2 regions of the Streptomyces sp. NPDC059695 genome follow, and region 2 is predicted to be linked to the other one. Evidence: predicted binding sites of a transcription regulator. Region 2 holds the regulator's gene; the other holds the start of a gene.
What was found. The regulator HspR, encoded in region 2, represses chaperone genes until heat shock. The targets are predictions, from matches to a motif close to TTGAGNNNNNNNNNCTCAA.
Positions count from the first base shown of each region.

Region 1: lon (endopeptidase La) is a predicted target of HspR. The motif match lies at 6,886-6,904, and genes of this name have one in related genera.

Region 1 is NZ_JBHWFF010000013.1:102,742-117,363, reverse strand. Features, by position in the region: gene ACFV2S_RS18345 (ATP-binding protein) at 1-132, opposite strand, end outside; gene ACFV2S_RS18340 (response regulator transcription factor) at 129-866, opposite strand; gene ACFV2S_RS18335 (spermidine synthase) at 941-1,609, opposite strand; gene surE (5'/3'-nucleotidase SurE) at 1,693-2,757, opposite strand; gene ACFV2S_RS18325 (glycoside hydrolase family 3 protein) at 2,880-4,625, opposite strand; gene ACFV2S_RS18320 (TetR/AcrR family transcriptional regulator) at 4,808-5,449, shown strand; gene ACFV2S_RS18315 (hypothetical protein) at 5,556-6,089, opposite strand; gene ACFV2S_RS18310 (GNAT family N-acetyltransferase) at 6,149-6,796, opposite strand; gene lon (endopeptidase La) at 6,927-9,338, shown strand; gene ACFV2S_RS18300 (DUF4240 domain-containing protein) at 9,561-10,154, shown strand; gene ACFV2S_RS18295 (lytic polysaccharide monooxygenase) at 10,283-11,170, opposite strand; gene ACFV2S_RS18290 (lysozyme) at 11,367-12,203, opposite strand; gene ACFV2S_RS18285 (MarR family winged helix-turn-helix transcriptional regulator) at 12,440-12,922, shown strand; gene ACFV2S_RS18280 (hypothetical protein) at 12,936-13,727, opposite strand; gene ACFV2S_RS18275 (nitrate- and nitrite sensing domain-containing protein) at 14,099-14,622, shown strand, end outside.
Region 2 is NZ_JBHWFF010000024.1:62,086-76,707, forward strand. Features, by position in the region: gene ACFV2S_RS27145 (SRPBCC family protein) at 1-805, opposite strand, end outside; gene ACFV2S_RS27150 (spermidine synthase) at 865-2,604, opposite strand; gene ACFV2S_RS27155 (DUF2617 family protein) at 2,680-3,198, opposite strand; gene ACFV2S_RS27160 (hypothetical protein) at 3,416-3,637, opposite strand; gene ACFV2S_RS27165 (hypothetical protein) at 3,689-3,850, opposite strand; gene ACFV2S_RS27170 (pyridoxal phosphate-dependent aminotransferase) at 4,038-5,219, shown strand; gene ACFV2S_RS27175 (YbjN domain-containing protein) at 5,384-5,920, opposite strand; gene ACFV2S_RS27180 (hypothetical protein) at 6,027-6,479, shown strand; gene clpB (ATP-dependent chaperone ClpB) at 6,544-9,135, opposite strand; gene ACFV2S_RS27190 (pyridoxamine 5'-phosphate oxidase family protein) at 9,258-9,662, shown strand; gene ACFV2S_RS27195 ((2Fe-2S)-binding protein) at 9,766-10,083, opposite strand; gene ACFV2S_RS27200 (hypothetical protein) at 10,092-10,307, opposite strand; gene ACFV2S_RS27205 (helix-turn-helix transcriptional regulator) at 10,440-11,420, shown strand; gene ACFV2S_RS27210 (heat shock protein transcriptional repressor HspR) at 11,480-11,914, opposite strand; gene dnaJ (molecular chaperone DnaJ) at 11,919-13,100, opposite strand; gene grpE (nucleotide exchange factor GrpE) at 13,134-13,766, opposite strand; gene dnaK (molecular chaperone DnaK) at 13,763-14,622, opposite strand, start outside.

The sequences.
Region 1 (14,622 bases), on a different contig from region 2:
GGCCAGGCAGGAGGTCAGCAGGACCGCCCCGACGACCAGGGTGCCCAGCTTGGTCTTGATCGAGATCACGATGCGGCGCGTCCGCTGCCCGTCCCGCCCCGTGTGCGGCCTCCCGGGCCCCGGCCGGTTCACGGCGCCGGGGTCTCCAGCGCGTAGCCGACGCCGTGGACCGTGCGGATCCGCTCGGCCCCGATCTTCCGGCGCAGCGCCTTGATGTGGCTGTCGACGGTCCGGGTGCCCGAGGCGTCCGCCCAGTCCCACACCTCCGCGAGCAGCTGCTCGCGGGAGAGGACCGCGCGGGGCGTGCTCGCGAGGCAGACCAGCAGGTCGAACTCGGTCGGGGTCAGGTGCACGTCCTCCGCCCGGACCCGGACCCGGCGCTGCGCGTGGTCGATCTCCAGCTCGCCCAGGCGCAGGATCCCGCTGCGCGGGGTGACCGCCGCGAGCGCGGCCCGCTCCACGCGGCGCAGCAGCACGTGCACCCGGGCGGCCAGCTCGCGCATCGAGAACGGCTTGGTCATGTAGTCGTCCGCGCCCACGCCGAGGCCGACCAGCATGTCGGTCTCGTCGTCGCGGGCGGTCAGCATGAGGACCGGGACGGGCCGCTGGGCCTGGACCCTGCGGCACACCTCCAGGCCGTCGAAGCCGGGGAGCATCACATCCAGGACCATCAGGTCGGGCTGCCAGGCCTCGGCCGCGTCGACGGCCGCCGGGCCGTCGGTCGCGGTCTGCACGAGGAAGCCCTCGGCGCGCAGCCGGGCGGAGATCGCCTCCACGATCGTGGCGTCGTCCTCGACCACAAGGACGCGCCGCTGGGCCCCCGGAGTGGCCGCCGCACCGTGGTGAGTGGTGTGTGTCTGCTCCATTGCCCCGCCTCGCGTCGCCGATGTCGGCTCAGCAGCCTAGAGGTACCGGCGGCGTCCAGGCTATCCAGGAGTTATCAGGGACGGACCGCGAGGTGGACCGCGTCGGGGACGCCCCGGGCAACGGGGATCTCTTCCGTCCGTACCCCGCTGAATCCGGCATTCCGCAACGAGTCTTCGAAATCGGCGGACGGCCGGGCGGACCACACGGCGAGGATTCCGCCGGGGTTCAGCCGGGCCGCGCAGGCGGCCAATCCCTCGGGCGAGTAAAGGGATTCGTTGTCCTCGGTGACCGTCCAGTCGGGGCCGTTGTCGATGTCGAGGCAGAGGGCGTCGTAGGTGTCGGTGGTGGTGCGGAGGTGGGCCACGAGGTCCGTGTGCAGGATCACGGTGCGCGGATCGGCGAGCGCGGCCCCGGAGAGGGCCGCGAGGGGTCCTCCGCGGTGCCAGTCGATGATCGCCTCCTCGCGCTCGACGACCGAGATCCGGCCCCAGCGGGGGTCGGCGGCGGCATGGGCGAGGGAGAAGCCGACGCCGAGGCCGCCGATCAGGACGGAGGCGCCGGTGCGGGACTCCTCGGGGAGGGCGGCCAGTGCGGCGTCGATCAGGAGCCGCTCGGAGCGCCCGTCGGAGGTGTCCATCAGGAAGGTGCCGTTGGCGATGATCTCGTAGTGCTCGGCGCGCCTGCGGAGCACCACCTCTCCGTACGGCCCTTCGCGTCGGTCGAGGGTGACGGGGCTGGTCATGATCACTCCGAGGCTCGGTTGCGTACGGTTCGTCCCGGCCATCCTGGACGGCGGCGAAGGCCGGGACAAACCCTTAACGAGCCTTACGGGCGCGGGGCTTCGCGCTCCACGTACCGCTCGACCGCCGTCAGCTCGCGCCGTGCGCCGACCGGGGTGCCGTAGGTGCGGTCCCAGGTGACCGGCGCGATCGTGACGTGGCCCCTGCCGAGCAGCCAGGTGGAGTCGGCGTCCCTGCGGCCCTCGGCGCACTCGCCCTCGCCGGTGCCGTCCACCGGGCAGAGGCCGAGGGCGATGTCGAAGGAGTCGCCGTTCCCGCGCTGCTCGAAGGCGTGGTAGACCACGGCCCCGTCCCCGACGCGCGTCCAGACCGGGGTGCCGGCCCGCCGCCCGGCGCTGACGTCGGGGTAGTCGACCTTCAGGGCGAAGGCGGAGGTCAGCAGGGCGCGCTGCCGGAGGCCGGCGACGAGGCGGGCCCCGAACTCGGCGTTGGCGCGGTAGTTGACCCGGGGGAAGCTCGTGTTCGTCTCGTCGCCGGAGGAGGAGAACGCGATCGCGGGGACGTCCTGGTCGATCGCCGCGACGGCCGCCCCGACGGTGCCGGAGTCGTTCACGCTCGCGGAGACGTTGGGGCCGGAGTTGATGCCGGTGAGGACGAGGTCGGGGGCGCCGGTCCATCCGGCCTTGGCTCTGAGCCCGGCGCGGAGGGCGAGTTTGACGGTGTCGGCGGGGGTGGCGGACGGGGAGTCCTTGCCGCACGGGCCGTCGGCGAGGCAGACGCCGTAGACCGCGCCCCGGGCGGGCGCCTGCGCGCAGTCGTCCTCGTAGCCGGCGGGCAGGGCGGTGCGGCGCTGGGCGGTGAGGACGCCGCCGTTGGTGACGGCGGTGCCCTTGCCGGACTGGACCTGCCAGGGCGCCATCACGACGACGTCGGCGCCGGCGGCGCACATGGCGCGGCGGAGCTCGTACAGGCCGAGACCGTCGGAGTTGCTCGCCCTCGCCGCCTGCATCGAGTCGTCGTTGGAGATCAGGATCCGCATCCCGGCGAGCGGGAGGGGCCTCTCGGTCCTGTCGGGGGTGACGGCGTGGGCGGTGACTCCGGCGGCGGCGAGTACGGCCGCGGCGGCGGACAGCGCGAGGTACGTGCGCATGGGAAACGTCCCTTCATGGGCATGACATGCGAGCAGGGAAGAGGATCCGGGGCCCAGCCCCCCACGGGAGGGCCCCGGATCGTGCGCGGGGTCGTCAGATGCCCCGCGGTCTGTGGGAGATCTCAGATCTCCAGGCCGTGGCCGTGCGCGAACACCGGATCCACCGTGTCGTTCGGGACGTCCGGCCGGGACGCCGCCACCGCCGCCATCGAGCGCGGCAGCTCGAACGGCAGCCTCCCCTCCGGCTTCGCCCGGCCGAAGGCCACGTCGAGGAGGGCCTCGTCGCTCGCGCCGTAGTCGGCGATCAGCGCGGCCGCGTGCTCGGCGATCTCCGGCAGGACGGCCGGCCGCTCCAGGTTCACGCAGACCAGCGTCGGGACGGCCCGCAGGAGCGCGAGGATCCCGGCCAGCTCCTCCGCGCCGAAGGCGAGGTCGCCGGAGTGGAAGAACGACTCGAACCGGTTGGGGCGCTCCTCGTACGGGGTGCGCAGCCGCAGCACCGCGAGGTCGGCCTCGGCCGGGTCGCCGACGACCTCGCCGTACGCCGCCGCGACCGCCGGGTCGACGTTCTCCACGTACAGCCTCGGCCGCCCCGCCACGGGGAGCGGTCCGTCGGTGAGCACGGTGAGCGAGCGGCGCTGGGCGGCGGCGCCCGCGGCCGCGAAGTCCGCGCGGCCGACCGTCTCGGCGGCCTCGTCGGGGTCGACGTAGCGGCGCTCGTCGAAGAGCCCCAGGACGAACTTCTCCCGCAGCAGCCGCCGTACGGACGCGTCGATCCGCTCCTCGGAGATCCGGCCCGCCGCGACGAGCTCCACGATCACCTCGGGGCACTCCTCGCCGCCGAACTGGTCCGCGCCCGCGTCCAGCGCCTTCGCGGCCCGCTCGGCCACGCTCAGGTGCTCGACGCCCCAGGCGCGGGCCTCGTGCACCTCGCCGAAGATCGAGGAGTCCCGGAGCAGGCCCCAGTCGGTGCAGACGATGCCGGTGAAGCCCAGCTCCTCGCGGAGCAGGCCCGTGATGACGCCCTTGTTGAAGCCGAAGCCGACCTCCTCCCAGTCCGTGCCGACCGGCTGGCCGTAGTACGGCATCATCTGCGAGCAGCCGGCGGCGATCGCGGCCCGGAACGGCTCCAGGTGGTGCTCCCGCATCCCGCCCGGGTAGACCTGCTCCTTGCCGTGCGGGAAGTGCGGGTCCTCGCCGTCCTTCTGCGGGCCGCCGCCGGGGAAGTGCTTGACCATCGCGGCCACCGAGTCCGGGCCGAGCTCGGGGCCCTGGAGTCCGCGCACGTACGCCCGGACCAGCTCGCCCGTCAGCTTCGCGTCGGAGCCGAAGGTGCCGGACTGACGGGACCAGCGGGGTTCGGTCGCGAGGTCGATCTGCGGGTGGAGCGCGGTGCGGAAGCCGACGGAGAGGTACTCGCGGCGGACGGTGTCGGCGAAGTCGAGGACCAGCTCCGGGTCGCCGATCGCGGCGAGGCCGAGCGCCTCGGGCCAGGCGGAGAAGGCGCCGGAGTTGAACGAGGCGCCGATGTTGTCCGTGAAGGCGTGGCGGGGGTCGGTCGACAGGGAGACGGGGATGCCGAGCCGGGTGCCCGCCGCCATCTCCTGGATCGCGTTGTGCCAGAGGGCCATCTCGCGGGCGCCGTGGGTGCCGAGCAGGTTGAAGTGGGTCAGCCGGCGGTCCTCGATGAGCTGCGGGGTGGTGAGCGGCAGCGTCGCGCCGTCGGTCTCGGTCACCGGGGAACCGTCGGCGTTCATCATCAGCATGCTGTGGAAGAGCTGTCCGGCCTTCTCCTCCAGCGTCATGCGGGAGAGGAGGTCCTCGACGCGCTCGTCGACGGGGCGGCCGGCGTCCTGGTACGGGTGCATGGTGGCTCCGGGGCTGATCGACCGACGGCCGGGGGGAGGGTGCCGCCGGTGACGGGCCGGCGGCGGCGCCGACCTTGGGCGACCACAGGCTAAGCGTGAAAACCGAGTGACCACTAGGTTTCTGGTTTGTGTCCTGGGTCACAGGGCGAAGCGGGCATTCCGGGCCCGGCTAAGGTGGCCGCATGCCGGAGAACACGGGCCGAACGAACCGCAGGACCGCAGGCAGGGGCGGCTACGCGGTCGGCGACGCGCGCCGCCAGAAGATCCTGGACACCGCCGTCGACCACTTCGGGCGGTGGGGCTTCCACGCCTCCTCCCTCGCCCGGATCGCGAACGACTGCGGCATCACACAGGGCGGCCTCCTGCACCACTTCCGCAGCAAGGAGGACCTGCTGCTCTCGGTCCTCGCGCAGAGCGAGCAGCACGACGAGGAGCGCCTGTTCGGCGTCGACCCCGACTCGTACGCCGCCTACCTGGAGACCCTCGTCGCCCTCGTCGAGGAGAACACCCGCCGCCCCGGCATCGTCCGGATGTTCAACGTCCTGGTGGGCGAGTCCGGCAACGTCGGGCACCCCGCCCACGCGTACTTCAAGGAGCGCTACGCGCGCGTGCTCCGGCACACCGTCGGCATCCTGGACGAGGCCGTGCGGCGCGGCGAGCTCCGCCCCGGCCTCGACGGCCCGGCCGTCGCCCAGGAGCTCCTCGCCGTCATGGACGGCCTCCAGATCCAGTGGGCGCTCGACCCGGCCTCGATGGACATGCCGGCCCGGGTGGGGGCCTACCTCCGGCGCCGGTACGCGGAGATCGCGGCGCCCCGCGACTGACGGGCGCCCGGCGACCGGGCTCAGGCCCCCCGCGTGCTCCGGCGCGCGCCGGAGCCAGGCGTGCAGCGCGGTGCCGGTCGCGTCCGCGAGGCACCCGCGCGCGGGCTCACGGGCTCGTCGGCGGGCCGCCCTCCGGGAGGGCGGCGAAGACGCGCTGGAGGGCGGGCGGGCGCTCGCCGTCGCCCGCGACGACCAGGCGGTGGCGGTAGGTCACGGAGTACTGGAAGCCGTCCGCGACCGGGCGGCCCGTCGGGCGCTCCGGGACCAGGGCGTAGGCGGGGTCCTCCAGGGCCGCCCGCAGCTCGGCGGCCTCGGCGGGGGTCTGCCTGCCCGCGCGCGGCGGCTCGGCGCCGGACCGGCTGGTCCAGGAGCCGTCGTAGTGGACGACGAGCCGGTTGTGGACGCCGGCGAAGCCGCCGCTCACGACCACCTCGACGAGCACCTCGCCCGGCTGCGGGTCCGCCGCCGGTGTGCCCGGCCCGGTGGTGGGGCTCGGCACGGCGGGCGCGTCCGTGCTCGACGGGGGGCCGCCGGGCGCGGACGGCACCCCCGGGCCGCAGCCGCTCAGGCCGCCCGCCAGGGCCCCCGCGAGCAGCAGGGCCCCGCACCACGTCCCCGTACTCCGTACGCCTCGCACCATGGGTCGAGCATGCCCCGTCCGGGGTCCCGCGCGCAGCCGGAAGGCCCGGATTCCACCCGTCAGGGGCCCTCGGGGCCCGTGCGGACGATCCCGGTGACCGGTCCCCGGTAGCGCCAGTCCAGGGAGTCGTAGAGCGCGAGCCCGTCCGTGGTCGCGGCGAGCACCCCGGTCACGGCGCCCGCCTGCGCGGCGGCGGCCTCCAGGGTCCGCATGACGTTCGCCCCGAGGCCGCGGCGCCGGTGCGCGGGGTCGGTCTCGATCTGGTCCGCGACGGCGGTGGAGCCGGTCGGGGCGATCTGGCCGCGGGCGGCGAGGGTGCCGTCCGGGGCGAGGATCCTCACCCGGACGACGCCGTCCTCGACCTCGACGGTCCTGGCGTACCCCTCGGGGGGCGCGGGGCGGGCTCCGGGGTCCAGCGGCTTGACCATCATGAATCCCGGGTCGTCGGGGACGGTCCACCCCTCGGTGATCCAGGAGGCGGCCTCCTCGGGGCCCGCCATCACCTTGAGCCAGCTGTACGGCGCGGTCAGCCGTGCGCAGAGCGCCCCGACGGACGCCGCGTCGGGGGCGGGCAGGACGTGACGCACGACGTGCCGGGGCAGGCCGACGTCGATCCGGTAGCCCCAGGGTTCGGCGACGGCGGGCGGGGTGCCCCGGGAGACGGTCCAGCCCGCCACCCAGGCATCTGTAATGGCTTCTATGGTCATGAGGGCATTACATCGGCTGCACGCGGGCGCGTGCGGGGTGATCGCTCAGAGCGAACGAATGTCCGGGAACATCCCCGGGCTCACAAGCATTGAGTGCGTATAGCTCAACTTGACTGCCGAAGGGGAGATCATGGCTTCTGAGTCCATGGCGTCCGTGCCGCTCACTCTGCCTGTGCTGCCGCTCGACGACGAGGTCGTGCTGCCCGGAATGGTGGTGCCGCTGGACCTGTCCGACAACGACGTACGGGCCGCCGTCGAGGCCGCCCAGGCCGCAGCCCGCTCCGGAACGGGCAAGCCCCGCGTGCTCCTCGTCCCGCGGATCGACGGAACCTACGCCGGCACCGGCGTCCTGGGCATCGTCGAGCAGGTCGGCCGCCTGTCCGACGGCGACCCCGGCGCCCTCATCCGCGGCCTCGGCCGCGTCCGCATCGGCGCCGGCACCACCGGCCCCGGCGCCGCCCTCTGGGTCGAGGGCAACGCCGTCGAGGAGACCCTGCCCGACCCGCTGCCCGGCGCCGTGACCGAACTGGTCAAGGAGTACAAGGCGCTGGCCACCAGCTGGCTCAAGAAGCGCGGCGCCTGGCAGGTCGTCGACCGCGTCCAGCAGATCGACGGCGTCGGCGCCCTCGCCGACAACTCCGGGTACTCGCCCTTCCTCGGCGTCGAGCAGAAGGTCGAACTCCTGGAGACCGCCGACCCGGTCGCCCGCCTCCGGCTGGCCACGACCCACCTCCGCGAGCACCTCGCCGAGCAGGACGTCGCCGAGACCATCGCCAAGGACGTCCAGGAGGGCGTCGACAAGCAGCAGCGCGAGTTCCTGCTCCGCCGTCAGCTCGAAGCCGTCCGCAAGGAGCTCCGCGACCTCAACGGCGAGGCCGAGGGGGACGAGTCCGACGACTACCGCGCCCGCGTGGAGGCCGCCGACCTGCCCGGGAAGGTGCGCGAGGCCGCCCTCAAGGAGGTCGAGAAGCTGGAGCGGTCCAGCGACCAGTCCCCCGAGGGCTCCTGGATCCGCACCTGGCTCGACACCGTCCTCGAACTCCCGTGGAACGAGCGGACCGAGGACCGGTACGACATCCGGGGCGCCCGCGCGGTCCTGGACGCCGAGCACGCCGGACTCGACGACGTGAAGGAACGCATCACCGAGTACCTGGCGGTGCGCAAGCGCCGCTCCGAGCGCGGCCTCGGCGTCGTCGGCGGCCGCCGCGGCGGAGCCGTCCTCGCCCTCGTCGGTCCGCCCGGCGTCGGCAAGACGTCGATCGCGGAATCGGTGGCCCACGCCATGGGCCGGAAGTTCGTCCGCGTCGCCCTCGGCGGCGTCCGCGACGAGGCGGAGATCCGCGGCCACCGGCGGACCTACGTCGGCGCCCTGCCCGGCCGGATCGTCCGCGCCGTCAAGGAGGCCGGGTCCATGAACCCGGTGGTCCTGCTCGACGAGATCGACAAGGTGGGGTCCGACTTCCGCGGCGACCCCGCGGCGGCGCTCCTCGAAGTCCTCGACCCGGCGCAGAACCACACCTTCCGCGACCACTACCTGGAGGTCGAACTCGACCTCTCCGACGTCGTCTTCCTCGCCACCGCCAACGTCCTCGAAGCCATCCCCGACGCGCTCCTGGACCGCATGGAGCTGGTGCGCCTCGACGGCTACACGGAGGACGAGAAGGTCGTCATCGCCCGTGACCACCTGCTCCCGCGCCAGCTGGAGCGGGCCGGCCTGGAGCCGGGCGAGGTCGTCCTGGAGGAGTCGGCGCTGCGGAAGCTGGCCGGCGAGTACACCCGCGAGGCCGGCGTCCGCACCCTGGAGCGTTCGATCGCCCGGCTGCTCCGCAAGATCGCGGCCCAGCACGAACTGGGCGACCGCGAGCTGCCGTTCACCCTCGGGCCCGACGGCCTGCGGGAGCTCATCGGGCGGCCGCACCACGTGCCGGAGTCGGCCCAGGACCCGGCGGAGCGGCGGACGGCCGTGCCGGGTGTCGCCACGGGCCTGGCCGTGACCGGTGCGGGCGGCGACGTCCTCTTCGTGGAGGCGTCCCTCGCCGACCCGGAGACGGGTGCGGCCGGTCTCACCCTCACCGGACAGCTGGGCGACGTGATGAAGGAGTCGGCGCAGATCGCGCTCTCCTTCCTCCGCTCGCACGGCGCGGAGCTGGAGCTGCCGGTCACCGGACTCAAGGACCGGGGCGTGCACATCCACTTCCCGGCGGGCGCGGTGCCCAAGGACGGGCCGAGCGCGGGCGTCACCATGACCACCGCCCTCGCCTCCCTGCTGAGCGGCCGGCTCGTCCGTACGGACGTGGCCATGACCGGCGAGGTCTCCCTCACCGGCCGGGTGCTGCCGATCGGTGGCGTGAAGCAGAAGCTCCTCGCCGCGCACCGGGCGGGCATCACGACCGTCGTGATCCCCAAGCGGAACGAGGCCGACCTGGACGACGTCCCGGCCGAGATCCTGGAGAAGCTGGAGGTCCACCCGGTGACGGACGTCCGCCAGGTCCTGGAGATCGCGCTCGCCCCGGCGGTGGTGCCGGTGGACGTGGCCGCGTAACTCCCCTTCCGCCCGACCCGGGGGGGGATGCCGCAACCCCCCCCCGCCAGGCCCCAACCCCGGAGACGGGGGTAAAAGCGGGAGGGGGGGGGGGGGGGGGGGGCGGGGCTGGCCCCCCCCCCCCCCCGGGGCGGGGGGGGGCCGCCCCCCGCCCCCCCCCCCCCCCCCCCGCGTCCGAATCCCGTTACCGGGATGTCAGTCGGGGCTGGCATGCTCGTACGCATGAACGACGACGCCTTCTGGGCTCTCATCGACGAGTTGAGCCGCCGTCCCGGTGACCGGGACGAGCGACTGGATCGGCTGCGGGCCGACCTGATCCGGCGCCCGGCGGCCGAGAGCGTGGAGTTCCAGGTGCGTCTGGAGAGGGCGTGCGAGGTCGCGGACACGCGCGCGCTGTGGAAGGCGGCGGACCGGATCGAGGGCGGGGACTGCACCGACGACGGCTTCCACTACTTCACGCTCTGGCTGGTGGGTCAGGGGCGCAAGGTGTACGAGTCGGTCCTCGCCGACCCGGACGCGCTGGCCGACGTGCCCGGCGTGCGGGCGCTGGTGGGCCGCCACCGCGACACGTGGGACGACGACGAGTGGCCCGAGTGGGAGGAGCTCGACTACGTGGCGCAGGACGTGTGGGACGAGCTGACGGGCCAGGAGGGCGACGACGGCGAGGAGTTCCTGGACGCCGTCGAGGAGGCGGAGGACGCCGCCGAGGCGGCGGGGGAGTGGGAAGAGGGCGATCAGGCCCGGGGGTCCCGGCCGGAGGGGTTGGCGATGCCCCGGCTCACCGCCCTCTTCCCGCCCGGTGCCTCCGGCTCCTAGGAGCCGGAGGGGTCCGTGGCGCGTATGACGCCCGGGCCGCGGAGGGTTCCGTGGCCCGGGCGGTCAGGACGCGCGGGCGCCGTGGCCGTGTGACGGCCGGGCCGCGGAGGGGTCCGCGCCCCGCGTGGTCAGGACGCGGAGGAGTTCCGGCGGCGGCTCAGGAGCAGGCTGCCGCCGGCGAAGGCGGCGAGGGCGCCCGCGGCGGCGAGGGCCGTCGGGAGCGGCGAGGCGGGGGCCTCGGCCGTCTCGGCGGACAGGGCCGGGGGCTGCTCGTCGCCGCCGTGGCCCGCGTGGCTCACGGTGGAGAGCGAGGCGCCCGCCGCGATCTTGGCCTCGGTCGGGGCCTGGGCCTGCTTCTGCGCCGGGGTGCCCGCCGCCGCACCGCCGAAGGTGACGTCCGAGCAGCTGTAGAACGCCTCGGGGCTGTCGTTGCGCTGCCAGACCTTGTAGATGATGTGGCGGCCGGTGCGGGCCGGCAGGTTGCCCGTGAAGTTGTAGAAGCCGTCGGTCGCGGTGCGCGTGGTGTTGTAGACCGCGACGGGCGTCGCGTCCAGGTCCGACCACTTCAGGGGCTTGGTCGGGTCGAAGCCCGCCTTGGTGATGTAGATCGTCATCGTGCCCGAGTGGGCGGCCGTCACCCGGACCTTGAAGTCGAACGAGCCCGCGGCCACGGCCGTCGAGGGCCAGTCGGTGCGCGCCCAGTCCAGCGCCCGGTACTTCTCGCGGTTGGCCGAGCAGAGCTTGCCGTCCGGGATCAGGGCCTGGTGCTGCCCGGCGGCGTTGGCGATGTTGACCTCGTTCCAGTCGTAGAGCGGCTGGGTGCCGGAGTCGGCGACGAGGTCCTTGCACACCTGCGACTTGGGCGTCTCGGGGCCCTCGGCGTAGCAGGCCGCCACCCGGCTCACGGGGTTGAAGACGGCCCCGTGGGCGCTCGCGGTGGTGGGGGTGAGGCTGACCAGGGCAGCGGCGGCGGACAGCGCGGCGACGCCGGTGGCGGTACGGCGGTAGGAGGGCATGCGGGGGCTCTCTCTCGTGCGTGGGGGAGTACGGGACGAGCAACGCGCGCGGGGCGCACGGAAGTTGGATTCCGGGCGACCGGCGGAGGAAGCCTCGCATTGGTCCATACCAATGGGCAAGGGGGTGGGTGGAAAAACCCGGAGCGGCCCCCCGGGGTGCCGCACACCCGGGAGGCCGCGGGACGCGGGGGCGGGGTCAGCCGTTCGCGAGCGCCTGCACGCGCGAGTAGTCCCCGTTGAAGTGGTTGTGGTCGCCGACCGTCGGGCCGGAGGAGGTGTACTGCCAGATCGTGTAGTACGGCCAGCCGGCCGGGAGTTCGCCGACGTCGGAGGCGTACCGCGCGATCCACAGCGGGTTGGTGGAGGCGAAGGCCGAGGAGTTGCCGGTGCACTGCTTCCACCAGCTGGTGGCCGTGTAGATCACCGCGTCGCGGCCCGTCCTGGCCTTGTACCGGTTCACGAAGTCCTGGATCCACGCGACCATCCCGGCCGCCGACTTGCCGTAGCAGGCCGCGCCGTACGGGTTCCACTCGATGTCGAGCACGCCCGGCAGCGTCCGGCCGTCCTGCGACCAGCCGCCGCCGTTGTTGACGAAGTAGTCGGCCTGGGCGGCTCCGGTCGTGGTGTCCGGGGTGGCGAAGTGGTACGTGCCGCGGATCATGCCGACGTTGTAGGAGCCGTTGTACTGCTGGGCGAAGGACGTGTTCTTGTAGTACGTGCCTTCCGTCGCCTTGACGTAGGCCCACTTGACCCCGCTGTTCCACAGCGTGGACCAGGCCACGTTGCCGTTGTGGCTGGAGACGTCCACGCCTTCCGTCTGCGCGGCCAGGGCCGCGCCGCCGGACGTGGGGCCCTGGCCGTCGTGCGCGATCACGCCCATGCCCATGTGTGCGGAGCCCCGGGCGGGGGCCGCCTGCCGGGCGCCGGGGTCCTGGGCCGCGGCGGCGGTGCCGGGGAGGCCGAGGGGGAGGAGGAGGGCCAGGGCCGCGAGGGCGGCGCCGGCGAGGGTCGTTCCGGATCTGTGCACACGCATTGCGTGCCTCCGAAAGGCTCGGTGGGGGAGCGGTGGCGGCATGACCCTCGACGCGACCTGGAATGGACATGTCATTCGGGGCTGCCGGACAAGACGCTACGCACGTAGACCCGCCCGACGGAAGGGGGCCCGGTTGCCGCCGTTGGTCTACGCCTGCGAAATACTGAAGGAGCTGCGGCGATGGACGCCGTCGGAAGAAACTTTCAGCGGTCGGAAAGCGCGCGGGAGGTGCTGACGTGCACGGAAGCGGTACGGGAAGCGAAGGCCGGGTCACCGCCGGAGGTGGTGTGGACCAGGAGTTCCTCGCCCTCGAACGGGAACTGGCGGTCTTCCTGCGGCGCGCCCGCGCCCAGTCCGGCGAGATGGCCCGCGAGGTCCACCCCGAGCTGGAGCCCGCCGCCTACGGCCTCTTCGTGCGCCTCGACGACGCCGGACCCCAGCGGGCCACCGAACTCGCCCACTACTTCGGCGTCGGCAAGGCCACCATGAGCCGCCAGCTCCGCGCCCTGGAGGACCTCGGGCTCGTCGCCCGCGACCCCGACCCCGCCGACGGCCGCGCCTCGCTGGTCCGCCTCACCGAGGAGGGCCGCAGCCGCTTCCGCAGGGTCCGCGACGCCCGCCGCGAACGCTACGTCCGCAAACTCGCCGACTGGGACCGCGCCGAGGTCGCCGAACTCGCCCGCCTCCTGAACCACTTCAACCTCCGCTCGGAGGGCTGAGGCCGGGCGGGCGTCAATGGTCCGCCAGCTCCGCGTACACCGCCGTCGCGTCGTCGTGCAGCTTCCAGCGGCGCGCCCCGCCCGCCCGCGCGTCGGCCGCCTCCAGGGCCCGCACCCGGCCCAGCAGGCCGGCCGGGCCCTCCAGGCGGAGCACGCCGAAGCAGTCCGCCCAGCCGCCCTCGGCGAACAGCTCCACCCAGCGGCTCGCCCCGTCCGTGAGCGCGGCGAGCGCCCGCACCTCCGCGCGCGGGCTCGTCCCGGTCACCGCCCGCCCCGCGACCGCCGGGTCCGCCGCCGCGGTGAAGAAGCCGCCCTCGCGGTTCCGCAGCCGGTCCGTCGCCTCCAGGGAGCGCAGCACCTCGTCCGGCACCCGGTCGAGCCGGTCGTCGAGCACGGCCCGCACCGTCCCGTCCGGGCCCTCCAGGAGGAGCGCGGAGTCGGAGAGGACGAGGTGCTCGACCGACGCCTCGTCCCAGCGGGCGAGGACCACGGTCGCCTGCGGCGTTCGCACGTGAGAAAGGTCACAGGTGTCGCGGTGGGCGTCCGCGGTGCGCCGGATGGCCAGCGACAGGATCTCGGACAGGGGCATGTCCCGGCGGGAACCGGACAGTTCGGTCAAAGCCCCGCCCAGTCGCGCGGTGAACCACGGGACCGTGTGCACACAACCGTCATCACCGGCGGGCGGTGTGACGCCGTCGAGCAGGACGACCGTCCCCCCGCTCCCCGAGGCGGGCAGGGCAGCGGCCGCCCAGTCCTCGTTGGGGCGTTCGGGGCTGCCGGGAAGGGAGGCGACTTCGCTGCGCATGGCATCCAGTGTGCCCGCCCCCGCGTGCTCCCCGGTGAACTCCTTCACGAGACCTGCAAATGACCGGAAAAGGCCTGTACCAACCCCGCGGAGATGGCGCCCGAGCCGGAAGGGGCACCTCCGGGGAGCTGCGGGCGGGCATCCTGCCAAAGCCCGCCCGGAAGATCCAACCGGCACTCCGCGCGAGCCCCCGGCGGCCGCCGCCGGAAGTTGTTCGCCAACTACTGAGTGTTGTTCACTCGTTCGGGTGGCGGAGCGGCCGATGCCCGCCCCCTTGCCGGAAGCGCTGGGAGGGTCGGAAGCCTTACCAGGGGTGGGGGCGCTCCATGTGACCGGCCGTCACCTCTGCTTCATCGGCGGACGAATCAAGAATGCGAGCACCGGTGCAGAAGAAGCGGCCTCGGAGCAACAACGGCACGCAGAGTCAGACCCCCGGTGAGCCGCAGGCCCCCGCCGGCCGGCCCAAGCGTGTCCGCAACCGGCTGGTCGCCGGCGTCGCCCTCGTGGGCGTCACCGTCCTCGCCGCCGGAGCCCCCGCGATCCTCGCCGCCTCCACCGAGCTCACCGAGTCCCAGCGCCTCGTCACCCTCGCCGAACTCGACCGGCAGGCCGTCACCCTGGCGCACTCCCTCGCCGACGAGCGCGACGAGGTCGTGGCGTACATCGCCGCCGGACGCGAGAACCAGAGCGGCGACGCGAAGCACGAGCGACGGATCACCGAGGCCCGGTCCACCCGGGTCGACCGCCAGATCGACGAGATCCGCCCCGCCGCCTCCGCCGACCTCCGCCGCGACCTCGCCGGAGTCCCCTCCGTCCGCCGCACCGCGCTGACCGGCAAGGGCACGGCCCTGGAGGCCCACAAGGCGTACTCGGACATCATCGGCAAGCTCCAGGC
Region 2 (14,622 bases):
CGGCCGAGGCCAGCGCGAGGGCGGCGGCCGGCGCGATCCAGCGCAGGGTGGCCCCGGCGCTCGTCGCCTCGGGGGCGGGGACGGGGGCGTACCGGCCGCGCGGCGGCGCGTGGTCGACCTCCTCGGCGCTCCGCCCGATCATGGTGCGGCGGGCGTGGGCGGCCTCGGCGGCGGGCTGCGGGGCCGGGAACTCGATCGGGGTGTCCGCGAAGCCCTCTTCGAGGAGGGGTTCGAGGGAGACCGGCGGGACGGGTGCGGCGAGGTCGGCGCTCCGGCCGGACGGCTCCTCCACCCCGTCGTCGACGCCGTCGTCGTCGGTGTCGTCGGTGTCGTCGGTGTCGTCGGTGTCGGCGGTGTCGTCGGTACCGGCGGACGGCTCCTCCGTCAGCGCGGCCACCGCTTCCACGAACTTGTCGAGGAGCTTGGCGCCCGCCGTGGAGCGCGCCTCGTCCGTCGCGTCGGCGAGCCGGCCGGCCGCCGTGAGGGCGCCGGTGAAGCTCAGGCTGGTCCCCTCGGCCACCGGGGTGAGGACGACGGTGAGGGACAGCTCGGCGGAGCCCTTGCCGCGGGCCTCGGTGCCCTCGCCCTCGTAGGTGATGGCACCGTCGCGCTCGACGATCCGCAGGGCGCCCCGGTAGGTGATGGTGGCGCCGCCGACCCGTACCTTGAGGCGGCCCGCGAGGGGGCCCGCCTCCGCGTCGGCGTCGCGCTGGAGACCGGGCACGCAGCGCGCCACGCGGGCCGGGTCCGTGAGCGTCGCGCGCAGGGCCTCGGCCGGGACGGGTACGAACACCTCATGCTCCATGGAAGCCGAGCCTACTCAGGGCGGGGCGCGGCGTCGCCTGTTTGCGCCCGGCAGACGGGTCAGGCCCCGTAGCGGGGGTGCACCAGGGTCGAGGGCGGAGGCGCGGCGCCACGGGTCCGCTCGGCGCGGCGCGCGGCGCTCTCCAGGGTCCCCGCGCCGAGCGACCGCAGCCGGGGCGCGTCGGGGGCCAGGCCGAGCAGGGGCGGCCGTCCGCCCCGTACGGCCAGGAGGAAGCCCCAGTCCCCCGGTCCCCGCTCCGTGCCTCCGGTGCGGTCGGCGCGGTCGGGTCCCGCGGCGAAGCCGGGCGTGCGGCCGCCCGCGCTGTAGGGGCGGGTCGCGAAGCCGGCGGCGCGCAGGGTGGCGTCGACGGTCCAGTAGGTGCGGGGCCGGTCGGTGGCCGATCCGGCGTCCACGGCGAACCGTCCCGAGTCGGTGAGCACACGGGCGACCAGACCGTAGAACTCCTCCGAGTAGAGCTTGGTGCTGGGGGTGATCCCCGGGTCCGGGAGGTCGGAGATCACCACGTCGTACCGTTCCTGCAGACGATCGGCGGCGTCCCGCAGCCAGCGGAAGGCGTCCGCGTAGGCCACGTGGACGCGCGGGTCGCGGAAGGCCTGGGCGTTGAGCTCGGCGAGCGCCGGGTCCGTGCGGGCGAGGCGGACGACCCCGGGGTCGAGCTCGACGACGGTGACGGAGCGGACCCCGGCGTAGCGCAGGGCCTCCCGGGCGGCCATCCCGTCGCCGCCGCCGACGACCAGCACGCGCGCGTGCGGGCCGTTCATCGCGGGGTGGACGAGCGCCTCGTGGTAGCGGTACTCGTCCCGGCCTGCCACCCGGAGGCGTCCGTCGAGGAACAGGTCGGGCGGGTCCTCGCGGCCCCCGGTCACCACGACCTCCTGGAGGCCGGTGTGGACGGCGACCCGCACCCGGTCCCCGTACACGGCGCGCCGCGCGGCCTGCTCGAAGTCGTCGACGAGGACGGTCGCGGTGGCGAGGACGGCGAGGACGGCCACGTTCACGGCCACGAGGAGCGCACGGGACCGGCGGGTCAGGTCGCGCCGGAAGACCCAGAGCACCAGGCCGCCGCCCGCGACGGCGTTGACCGCGCCGGTGACGAGCGCGCCGGTGAGCTGGCCGAGCCAGGGCAGCAGCAGGAAGGGGAAGGCGAGGCCGCCGACGAGCGCGCCGACGTAGTCGGCGGCGAAGAGGTCGGCGACCGTCCCGGCGGCGTCGTCCTGCTCCACGAGCGGGGCCTGCCGCCCGGCCCGGCCGGCACCGGAGGGACCCGCGCCCGGGGAACCCGCGCCGGAGTGGTCGGCGGGAACCGTTCCGCCCGCTCGCCCGGCCCGCTGTATGAGCGACATCAGGAGCGGGATCTCGGCGCCGATGAGCACGCCGATCGCTAGCGAGAACGCGACCAGCACGTACCGCGATTCGCCGAGCCAGGCGAAGGACGCGTACAGCACCATCGCCGAGCAGCCGCCGATCAGCGCGAGCCCGGCCTCGACCAGGCCGAAGCCGACGGCGGCGCGGCAGCGCAGCCGCTTGGCGAGGAGCGAGCCCACCCCCATCGCGAAGACCATCACGGAGAGCACGACGGAGGCCTGGGTGACCGAGTCGCCGATCAAGTAGGACGCGAGGGCGACCAGTTCGAGCTCGTAGACCAGACCGCAGGCGGCGCAGACGAAGACGACCGCGAGGACCGGGAACCGCACCGCGTCGCGCGGCGGCCGCACGGCCCGCCGCGGAGGCGGCCGGCGCACCCTCGTGGGTGGCATGGTCACGGTCGGCTCGATCATGTCCGTAACGCTACGTCACGACTGTCGCACCTTTTGTCACCCACACGAGTGCACATGGGGCTCCGGGAGGGCGCATCAGAGCGTTGCGGGCATACGTGCGCCGATCCGGGTCCTGGTGACCACCAACTGCCCTTCCTGCGGGTAGGCGTGCCAGGTGCGCCAGCGCACCTGACCCTCGTGGCGCTGTGCCAGCATCGCCGTGAAGGCGTGCGGGGAGCCCGGGAAGGTCCCCGCGAGTCCGTTGGGGTGGTCGGCGACGAGCGCGAGCAGCTCCTGCGCACGGCCCGCGAAGGAGCCGTGCGAGAGCGTCTCGACGCGCGCCGCGAACTCGTAGTCCCATGCGCCGACGCGCTTGGAGACGCCGAGCGGGAGCGGGGTGCTGCTGCCGGGCATGCAGGCCACGGTCTCCGAGCAGTGGCGCCCCTCCTCCTCCAGGAGGACCTGGTGGGAGGCGCCGAGCAGCCTCAACTGGAGCTTGGCCCCGGAGAGTTCGAGATCGAGCACGGCGAGCGCGGGCAACGGCTCGCGCCCGAGGGCCCAGGCCAGGTCGGCCGCGCGCGTATCGGTGTAGGAGGTCTTCAAGGTGGTGAGCATGGGTCGGCTCCGCAAACACGGTTTGACGGGTGGGCCGGGGGCGCCCCGGAGAAGGGTTCTGCGGGAGTGGGGAATCGCCGGCTCGGGTCCACACACGGTCCGAGGGCTGTCTCTGTCAGGAGCGAGAGAACCACGGACCCCGGGCGACTCGCAGCGTTTTTACCCAACTTGCCGTGTTTTCCAACCCCTTCGGGGCCCCCACAGTTCACTTGTTCACTCAGCTGCCGCCACCGCAGCCCCCACCGCCGCAGCCGGACCCGCAGGAGCTCCCCGATCCGCAGGAGCTGCCGCCGCAGCCGCCGCCCCCGCTCCCGCCCCCGTCGGCCCAGCTGCCGCCCTTGCGTCCGCCGCGCCGCTTCCTGCTCTTGCCACTGCCCTTCCGGCCGGAGACGAGTCCGACCACGACGAGCGCGAAGACGATGAAGATGATGAATTCCATTGCGCTACCCCCGTTCTTCTGTGCGAGGGGGATGCCCGGCGGGATCCCCCGTCAAAGCCGAATTGAGCGAGTCCAGAGCTTCAGCTGCACGAGGAGCTGGAGCACGAGGACGAGGAGCAGGACGAGCTCGAACACGAGGACGAGGAGCAGGAGAACGACGAGGACGAGGAGCAGGAGGAGGACGAGGACGAGGACGAGGACGAGCCGGCCCACCAGCTGCCCCCGGCGCTCGCGCTCCGCGTCCCGCCCGTCCCCCTCAGCCCCCTGGCGACCAGCCCGCCCACGCACGCGATCACGGCCGCGATCCCGAGGATGAAGAATGCGATGTCCATGCCAGGGCGATCCCCGCCCCGGACACCGGTCAAAGCGCACTTGAGCAAGTCCAGAGCTTGCCCCCAGGATGGCGGGCATGACACGACCGCTGCTCAATCGCCGCCTCGCCGAGTTCGGGACGACGATCTTCGCCGAGATGTCCGCGCTCGCCGCCAGGACCGGGTCGATCAACCTCGGTCAGGGGTTCCCCGACACCGACGGCCCGGAGGAGATCCGGGAGGCCGCGGTCCGCGCGCTGCGGGACGGCCTCGGCAACCAGTACCCGCCCGGCCCCGGCGTCCCCGAGCTGCGTGCGGCGATCGCCGACCACCAGCGCGAGCGGTACGGCCTCGCGTACGACCCCGACACCGAGGTCCTCGTCACGGCGGGCGCCACGGAGGCCATCGCCGCGGCCCTGCTCGCCCTGGTCGAGCCCGGCGACGAGGTGATCGCCCTGGAGCCGTACTACGACTCGTACGCGGCCTGCATCGCGATGGCCGGCGGCACCAGGGTCCCCGTCACCCTCCGCCCCCACGAGGGCGCCTACGTCCTCGACCTCGACGAACTGCGGGCCGCGGTGACCGACCGGACCCGGCTGATCCTGCTGAACACCCCGCACAACCCCACCGGCACGGTCCTCACCCGGGCCGAGCTGACCGCCGTCGCCGAGCTCGCGATCGAGCGGGACCTGCTGGTCGTCACGGACGAGGTCTACGAGCACCTGGTCTTCGGCGACGCCGAGCACGTGCCGATCGCGAGCCTCCCCGGCATGCGGGAGCGCACGGTCACCATCGGCTCGGCCGGCAAGACGTTCTCCTTCACGGGCTGGAAGGTCGGCTGGATCACCGCGAGCCCCGGACTGACCTCCGCCGTCCGCTCGGCCAAGCAGTTCCTCACGTACGTCTCCTCGGGCCCCTTCCAGTACGCGATCGCCGAGGCCCTGCGCCTTCCGGCCGCCTACTTCGACACCCTCCGCGCCGACCTGAGCGCCAAGCGGGACCTGCTGAGCGAGGGCCTCGCGCAGGCGGGCTTCGAGGTCTACCGCCCGGCCGGCACCTACTTCGTCACCACCGACATCCGGCCCCTCGGCGCCACCGACGGCTTCGCCTTCTGCCGCTCCCTCCCGGAGCGCGCCGGGGTCGTCGCCATCCCCAACGCCGTCTTCTACGACCACCGCGAGGCCGGCGCCCCCTTCGTCCGCTTCGCCTTCTGCAAGCGGACCGAGGTCCTGGAGGAGGCCGTCTCCCGGCTCAAGGCCCTCAGCGCCTGACGAGGGCCGTTCGGCCGGGAGGGCGGGGCCCGCACGGACGAAAGCCCGGCCGAGGGCCGCGATCCTGGTGGTCGCGGCCCTGGCCGGGCTGTCGTGCTGCTACGGGGCGTACGCCCTGACGCTCGTGCGCGAGGCGATCCGAGACGCCGGGGGTACGAGGGGGCTTACGCCTCCTCGTCGCCCGCGGCCTTGTCCTCGGGGGACTCCAGGCCGAACTGCTCGACGATCCACTTGTCGAACTCGATGGAGGCGCGGACCCAGCTGACCGTGGAGGACACGAAGTGCTCCAGGGCGACGCCGGTGCCGATCAGCATCTGCGCCTCGCCGATGAGGCGGAGGGTGGCGGAGCCGTCCTCCTCCTCGTGCAGGTGCGTGTACACCTTCGGCCACAGGGTGCGGCGGTTCCAGTCGTCGATCGCGTCGAGGATCCTGGCGCGGTCGTCGGCGGCGTGCGGACGGTCGTAGAACGTGCGCACGGAGAAGACCTGCTGCTCGCCCTCGCCGCGGAACATGAAGTACGTGCGGAACTCCTCCCACGGCGCCGCGAGGTCACCCTCGTCGTCGACGACGTACTTGAGTTCCATCTGCTCGAGGAGCTGCTTGACGAGGTCCTGGTCGGGGACGACGGGGCCCGCCGGTCCTGCGGCCTGAGGCTGGGGCTGGCCCCCGAAATTCGGAATCGAGGACGGGTCGATGCTCACCGTTATTTCCCTTCGTACGGATGCTCGCCATCCTCCCCCATGCCGGGCGGTACGTGGCAAGTCCCACCTCCCGCGATCCGCTGCGGGCTGACAAGATCTGGTCCTCATGGGGGAGAAAACGGGGAAGACGACGAAACCGGTGCGGCCGCGGCCGTGGACCTGGGTCTGGGCCTCGGCGGTGGTGACCCTGCTCTGCGGCGGCCCGATCGCCTTCGTGGTCTGGGGCGCGATGGCCTGGAGCGAGATCGGCGAGACGAAGCAGGTGGACTGCGCCGAGGTGATGACCTTCGCCCGGGGCAGCCTCCCGGTCAGCGCCGAGGACGCCCGCTGCACCGCCGCCCACTGGCAGGACACCCAGGCCACGGCCGAGTTCCGGATGCCGCGCTCCGAGGTCGCCGGGTGGCTGGAAGCGGCCTATCCGACGGGGAAGCCGGCGTTCTCCTGCGACCGGGACCGGTGCGTGGACGTGTCGTTCGACGACGTCCTGTACGTGCACGTCCGGGTCGTGTACGAGGACGGGGTCACCGCCCTCGTACACGTGGAGGCCTTCGACGTCTGAGCCGCCGGACGGCCCCGGCGACCGGGTCCGAGCCGCCGGACGGCCCCGGCGGCTCCCGCCCGGACTACCGGGCGGCCCCGACGATCAGGCCGTCCTCGAAGCGGTCCACCCGCACCGTGTTGCCGTCCACGACCTCGCCCGCGAGGATCTCCTTCGCGAGCCGGTCGCCGATCGCCGTCTGGATCAGCCGGCGCAGCGGCCGCGCGCCGTACGCGGGGTCGTTGCCCTCCTCGGCGAGCCACTCCAGCGCCTCCGGGGTGACGTCCAGGGTCAGGCGCCGGTCGGCGAGCCGCTTCGCGAGCCGGTCGATCTGGAGCCGGGCGATCCGGCCCAGCTCGGCCCGGTCGAGCGCCGAGAAGACGACCAGGTCGTCCAGGCGGTTGAGGAACTCGGGCTTGAAGCTCGCCCGCACGACGTCCAGGACCTGCTGCTTCTTGACGTCCTCCGAGGTCAGCGGCTCCACGAGGTACTGGCTGCCCAGGTTCGACGTCAGGATCAGGATGGTGTTGCGGAAGTCCACCGTCCGGCCCTGCCCGTCGGTCAGGCGTCCGTCGTCCAGGACCTGGAGCAGGACGTCGAAGACCTCCGGGTGCGCCTTCTCCACCTCGTCGAGCAGGACCACGCTGTACGGGCGGCGGCGGACCGCCTCCGTGAGCTGGCCGCCCTCCTCGTAGCCGACGTAGCCGGGAGGCGCGCCGACCAGACGGGCGACGGAGTGCTTCTCGCCGTACTCCGACATGTCGATGCGGACCATGGCCCGCTCGTCGTCGAAGAGGAAGTCCGCGAGCGCCTTCGCCAGCTCCGTCTTGCCGACGCCGGTCGGGCCGAGGAAGAGGAAGGAGCCGGTGGGCCGGTCGGGGTCGGCGATCCCGGCACGCGTGCGGCGCACCGCGTCGGAGACGGCCTGCACGGCCTCGGACTGGCCGATCAGCCGCCGGCCGAGCTCGTCCTCCATGCGGAGCAGCTTCTGCGTCTCGCCCTCCAGCAGGCGGCCGGCGGGGATGCCGGTCCAGGCGCCGACCACGTCCGCGATGTCGTCGGGGCCGACCTCCTCCTTGACCATCGTGTCCTTGGAGGACTCCTGCTGGGCCTCGGCCTCGGAGGCCTCCGCCAGCTCCCGCTCCAGGCCCGGGATCTCCCCGTACAGCAGCTGGGAGGCGGTGTCGAAGTCGCCGTCGCGCTGGGCGCGCTCGGCGCGGCCTCGGGTCTCGTCGAGGCGCTCCTTGAGCTCGCCGACGCGGTTGAGGGACTGCTTCTCCTTCTCCCAGCGGGCGGTCAGACCACGCAGCTCCTCCTCGCGGTCGGCGAGGTCGCGCCGCAGCTTCTCCAGGCGCTGCCGGCTCGCCGCGTCCGTCTCGTTCTTCAGGGCCAGCTCCTCCATGCGGAGCCGGTCCACGGAGCGCTGGAGCTCGTCGATCTCGACGGGCGAGGAGTCGATCTCCATGCGGAGCCGGGACGCGGCCTCGTCGACGAGGTCGATGGCCTTGTCGGGGAGGAAGCGGGAGGTGATGTACCGGTCGGAGAGGGTCGCGGCGGCCACCAGGGCGGAGTCGTTGATCTGCACCTTGTGGTGGGCCTCGTACCGGCCCTTGAGCCCGCGGAGGATGGCGATGGTGTCCTCGACGGTCGGCTCGGCGACCAGGACCTGCTGGAAGCGGCGCTCCAGGGCGGGGTCCTTCTCGATCCGCTCGCGGTACTCGTCGAGGGTGGTCGCGCCGACCATGCGGAGCTCGCCGCGGGCCAGCATCGGCTTCAGCATGTTGCCGGCGTCCATGGCGGAGTCGCCGCCGGCGCCCGCGCCGACGACCGTGTGCAGCTCGTCGATGAAGGTGATGATCTGGCCGTCGCTCGCCTTGATCTCGGCGAGGACGGTCTTCAGGCGCTCCTCGAACTCGCCTCGGTACTTCGCGCCGGCGACCATCGCGCCGAGGTCGAGCGAGACGAGCCGCTTGTTCTTCAGGGACTCGGGGACGTCGCCCTTCACGATCCGCTGGGCGAGGCCCTCGACGACGGCGGTCTTGCCGACGCCGGGCTCGCCGATGAGGACCGGGTTGTTCTTGGTGCGGCGGGACAGCACCTGGACCACGCGGCGGATCTCGTGGTCGCGGCCGATGACCGGGTCCAGCTTGCCCTCGCGCGCGGCGGCGGTGAAGTCCGTGCCGAACTTCTCCAGCGCCTTGTACTGCCCCTCCGGGTCGGGTGTGGTCACCCGGCGTCCTCCCCTGCTCTTCTCGAACGCGTCGAGCAGCATCGATGCGCTCGCGCCCTGCGCGTCGAGGATCTCACCGGCCGGGCCGCCCTTGGCCGCGATCGACGCGAGCAGGTGCTCGGTCGACAGGAAGTCGTCGCCGAGCTCCTTCGCGCGCTTGTCGGCGTCGGCGATCACGGCGAGGAAGTCACGGCTGGGCTGCGGGGGCGCGACCGTGGACCCGGTGACGCTCGGCAGGGCGGCGAGCAGCCGCTCCGCGCCGGCGCGGACGGCGGCCTGGTCGGCGCCCACGGCGGCCAGCAGATCGATGACGTTCTCGTTGTCCTGACCCGCCAGGAGGGCGAGGAGCAGGTGGGCGGGGGTCAGGTCGGCGTGCCCCTCGGACACGGCGCGGCTGCTCGCCGCGTTGATCGCGTCCCGGCTCCTGTTGGTCAGTTCGGCGTCCACGTGCGGTGCTCCTCCTGAGTTCTCGTGGGCTCTCTCCTTCTATGACTTCTCCAGGGTACACAAAGTTGAGTCGAAGCGGCTCAAGGTATCGGAGGGAGGTCGGCCCCGGGTAGTTTCCGGGCATGGCCACAGACCCCAGGAACCCGTCCGACTCGTACCTGAGCTTCTGGCGCGAGTACCACATGTGCACCCTGACCACCCCGCGCCCGGACGGTACGCCGCACGTCGTCGCGGTCGGCGTCACCTACGACCCCGAGGGCGGGTACGCGCGCGTGATCACCAACAAGAACAGCCGGAAGGTCGCCAACGTCCTGGCGGCGGGCGCGGACGGCGCGCGGGTCGCGGTCTGCCAGGTCGACAAGGGGCGCTGGGCCACCCTGGAGGGCGTCGCCCACGTCCGTACGGAGGCCGGGACGGTCGCGGACGCCGTCGCCCGCTACGCCGAGCGCTACGGCCGCACGCCGGCCCCGAACCCGGACCGGGTCGTCATCGAGATCGCCCTCACCCGGGCGATGGGCCGCGCCTGACGGCGGCCGGGAAATGCACAGCGGCGCCATCGCGTTTCAGGTCCGCGATGGCGCCGCTGTGTGGGGGAAGTGCCGGAGCGATCTGGAACGACGGGGGAATCGCTCAGGCACTGCGGGGGGTGGCGGTGATGGTCTCGGGTTCGATCAGCTGGTGGTCCCGCTGGTCGAGGTTGACGAAGATCATGCCGTACCGGATGGCACAGCGGATGGGCTGTGGAGCGCCTCGGGGGCGGCGCAGACAGCGGTACGCGCGGACGTCCTCGTCCTGCTCGCGGGCGACGACGATCGGCTCTCCGAAGAGCGTGACCTTCAGCGAGTCACCACGGTGGGGGATGGCCGTGGCGAGGTCGACGAAGTGCCAGCCGGAGCGATAGGCCGAGGCCATCTCACGGCGGAACCTGGGGTCATCGGGAACATTCATGCGCCCGACTAGTTCCAGCCGGGGTCCTGCAGGGGGGCCACGCTCCAGCCCGGGTCACCGAGGAGCGCGGGGCCGGCGAGGTGCCAGCCCGGGTCGAGCGGAGCGGCCTGCACCTGCTCCGTCTCCGAGTGCCAGCCCGGATCCGGAACCACTCCCACCGCGCCCACTGTGGCGGCCGCGATGAAGGCGACTCCGGCCGCCGCGCGTATGAGCTTCTTCATCATCACCGAGCAACCTCACTTGAAGGCAACGTCTCTTTCCAACCCCCGCGAGTAAGACGATGGCTTACTCTCTGCGCCTGCACCACCAAACCCAGGCATCATGTTCCTGAGATGCAGGAGCCTGGGGGTGTACATATGCGGAAACAAGCGGACGAAACGGGTCACCCCCATTCGCACGCCGAACTGTGCGAAGCGGGCTCCGAGCTGTATGCGGCCGCTCTGCAGACCGGGCGAATACCCCGGTCAGAGGCGGTCGGGACACCGTGCCTCCTCGACCTGTCCCTGCTCCACCCCGATCCCGACGACGCGCAGTGGCTCCGCCCGGTTCCCCCCTCGGCGGCCCTCGCCCAGCTGCTCCAGCCGATCGAACGGGAGATACTCGACCGCCGCCGGCGCACCGTCGCCCTGTCGGACGCTTTCGAGCCGTTCATGGCCATCAGCGCCCACGACTCCCCCACCACCCACGCCATCACCGTCCTCGAGGGCATCGACCGCATCAACTCGACCCTCGACCGCGTCGTGGCCAACTGCCGCCACGAGCTCCTCACCGTCCAGCCGGGCGGCGGCCGCCCCGCCCAGGCCCTCAGCGAGGCCCTGGACCGCGTCTCCCCGCTCCTGGGCCGCGGCATCAGCATGCGCACGCTCTACCAGCACACCGCGCGCCACACCGAGCTCACGCTGACCTATCTGGAGCACGTCGGCCCCGAGGTCCAGGTCCGCACCCTCGAGGAGATCATCGACCGGCTGATCATCGTCGACCGCGAGGTCGCGTTCATCCCGGCCCGCAGCGACCGCCAGGTCGCCCTGGAACTGCGCCACCCCGGCCTCGTCGCGTACCTCTGCGGCGTCTTCGACCAGTTCTGGCAGCTGGCCGTGCCGATACGGGAGGAGATCCCGTACGACATCAAGACCGACGGCATCGGCGGTGTGCAGCGCTCCATCGCCCGGCTCCTCGTCGAGGGGCACGTCGACGAGGCCATCGCCCGCCGGCTCGGCATGAACGTGCGGACCTGCCGGGCGCACATCGCCAAGCTCGCCGCCGCCCTCGGCAGCGGCAGCCGGGCGCAGCTCGGCTATCTGATCGCCCAGTCCGGCATCCTCGAACGGGACAACTGAAAGAGGCCCCCTCCCATCGGGGAGGGGGCCTCTTCCGGACGTCGTGCGGGTGCGGAGGGCTACTCGCCGCGCTTCGGGCGCCACACCACGAGGGCGCTCGCCTGCTGCACGTCGGTGTACGGCACCAGGTCCCGGCGGTACGAGGCGTGCACCTGGGCCTCGCGCTGGCGCAGCGTCGCCGCCGCGCCCTCGACCGCCGCCGACAGCTCGGACACCCGGGCCTGGAGCGCCGCGACCTGGTTCTCCAGTTCGATGATCCGCTTGATCCCGGCCAGGTTGATGCCCTCGTCCTGCGACAGCTGCTGCACCTGACGGAGCAGCTCGATGTCCCGGGCCGAGTAGCGCCGGCCGCGGCCCGCCGTGCGGTCCGGGGACACCAGACCGAGGCGGTCGTACTGCCGGAGGGTCTGCGGGTGCAGACCGGAGAGCTGGGCCGCCACCGAGATGACGTACACGGGGCTCTCGTCGGTCAGCTCGTACGGATTGCGTCTCACCGGGTCACGCTCCCTTCGCCGCCTGGAACAGCTCGGCCCGCGGGTCCTCGGAGGCGGTCGCCTCGCGGAAGGTCTCCAGGGCCTCGCGCGCCTTGTCGTCCAGCTCCTTGGGCACGGCCACCTCGACCGTGACGAGGAGGTCTCCGCGCGTGCCGTCCTTGCGGACCGCACCCTTGCCGCGGGCGCGCATGGTCCGGCCGTTCGGGGTGCCCGCGGGCAGCTTGAGGGTGACCGCGGGGCCGCCGAGGGTCGGCACCTTGATCTCGCCGCCGAGCGCCGCCTCCGTGAAGGAGACCGGCACCGTGACGGTGAGGTTGTCGTCCTTGCGGCCGAAGACCGGGTGGTCGTCGACGTGCACGACGACGTACAGGTCGCCGTTCTGCCCGCCGCGCTCGCCCGGCGCTCCCTTGCCGCGGAGACGGATCTTCTGGTTGTCGCTGACGCCCGCGGGGATGCGGACCTGCATGGTGCGGGAGGACTTGGCCCGGCCGCTGCCCTTGCAGACCTCGCAGGGGTTCTCGGCGATGAGGCCGCGGCCCTTGCAGTCCACGCAGGGGTCGGTCAGCGAGAAGCCGCCGCCGCTGCCGCGCGAGACCTGCCCGGTGCCGACGCAGGTCGGGCACACCCGGGGGGTGCCGTTCTTGTCGCCGGTGCCCGAACACGCCGTGCACGGCTGCTGGCTGGACATCCGCAGCGGGACGGTCGCGCCCTCGATGGCCTCGGTGAAGCTGAGCGTCACCTCGGACTCGATGTCCTGGCCGCGCCGCGGCTGGGTGCGGGTGCCCGCTCCCCCGCCGCGGTTGAACAGGCCGCCGAAGACGTCGCCGATGCCGCCGCCGCCCCCGAAGCCGCCGCCGGCCGCCCCGCCCTGGGCGCCTCCGAAGAGGTCGCCCAGGTCGAAGTTGAACGAGCCGCCGCCTCCGGGGCCGCCGGCCCGGAAGCCGCCGTTCCCGAAGAGGGCGCGGGCGTCGTCGTACTCCTTGCGCTTCTTGGCGTCGCCGAGGACGTCGTTCGCCTCGGAGATCTCCTTGAAGCGCGCCTCGGCGCTCGCGTCACCCTTGTTGGCGTCCGGATGGTTCTCGCGGGCGAGCTTCCGGTACGCCTTCTTGATCTCGGCCTCGGTGGCGTCCTTGGGGACGCCGAGAACCTTGTAGTAGTCCTTCTCGACGAAGTCCTTCGTGCTCATCGACGTCCCTCCTCCCGCGTACGGGTACGGCTGTTACTCGCTGTCCTGCTCGGACGTGTCGGAGTCGTCCGACTCCTCGGCCTTGCCCTGGGCCCCGGGCTGGGGCTCGGCGACGGCCACGCGGGCGGGCCGGATGGTCCGCTCGCCGATGCGGTACCCCGGCTGCAGGATCGCCACGCACGTCGTCTCGGTGACGTCCGGCGCGTACGAGTGCATCAGGGCCTCGTGGATCGTCGGGTCGAAGGGCTCGCCCTCCTTGCCGAACTGCTGCAGACCCATCTTGGCGACGACGGTCTCCAGCGATTCGGCCACCGACTTGAACCCGCCCACGAGCTCGCCGTGGTCCCGGGCCCGGCCGACGTCGTCGAGCACGGGAAGGAGCTCGGCCAGGAGGCTCGCGACGGCGATCTCCTTGACCGTGACCCGGTCCCGCTCCACGCGGCGGCGGTAGTTCTGGTACTCGGCCTGGAGCCGCTGGAGGTCCGCGGTGCGCTCCGAGAGCGCGGTGCGGGCCTGGTCCAGCTGCGCCAGCAGGGCTACGTCCGTAGCGTCCCCGGCCGGGGCCGTCGCGTCCTCGTCGGACTCGACGGCCTCGGCGGCGTCGTCAGCGGTGGCGCCGGAGGGGACGTCGGGCTTCTCCTCGAAGCCCGGGGTCTCCTCGGTCACGCCTGGCCGCCCTTCGGCTTGTCCTCGTCGACGATCTCGGCGTCGACGACGTCGTCGTCCTGGGCCTGGGCCTGGCCGGCGTCACCGGCGGCCTGGGCGTCGGCGTACAGCGCCTGGCCGAGCTTCTGCGAGACGGCCGCGACCTTCTCGGTGGCGGTGCGGATCTCGGCGGTGTCCTCGCCCTTGAGCTTCTCCTTCAGCTCGACGAGCGCGGACTCGACCTCGGCCTTGACGTCGCCGGGGAGCTTGTCCTCGTTGTCCTTGATGAACTTCTCCGTCTGGTAGACGAGCTGCTCACCCTGGTTGCGGGACTCGGCGGCCTCGCGGCGACGGTGGTCCTCGTCCGCGTACTGCTCGGCCTCCTGGCGCATGCGGTCGACCTCGTCCTTCGGCAGCGAGGAGCCGCCGGTGACGGTCATCTTCTGCTCCTTGCCCGTGCCCAGGTCCTTCGCGGTCACGTGCATGATGCCGTTGGCGTCGATGTCGAAGGCGACCTCGATCTGCGGGACGCCGCGGGGGGCCGGCGGCAGACCGGTCAGCTCGAACATGCCGAGCTTCTTGTTGTACGCCGCGATCTCGCGCTCGCCCTGGTAGACCTGGATCTGCACGGACGGCTGGTTGTCCTCGGCCGTCGTGAAGATCTCGGACCGCTTGGTCGGGATCGTGGTGTTGCGCTCGATGAGCTTGGTCATGATGCCGCCCTTGGTCTCGATGCCGAGGGACAGCGGGGTCACGTCGAGGAGCAGGACGTCCTTGACCTCACCCTTGAGGACACCGGCCTGGAGCGCGGCGCCGATGGCGACGACCTCGTCCGGGTTGACGCCCTTGTTGGCGTCCTGACCGCCGGTCAGCTCCT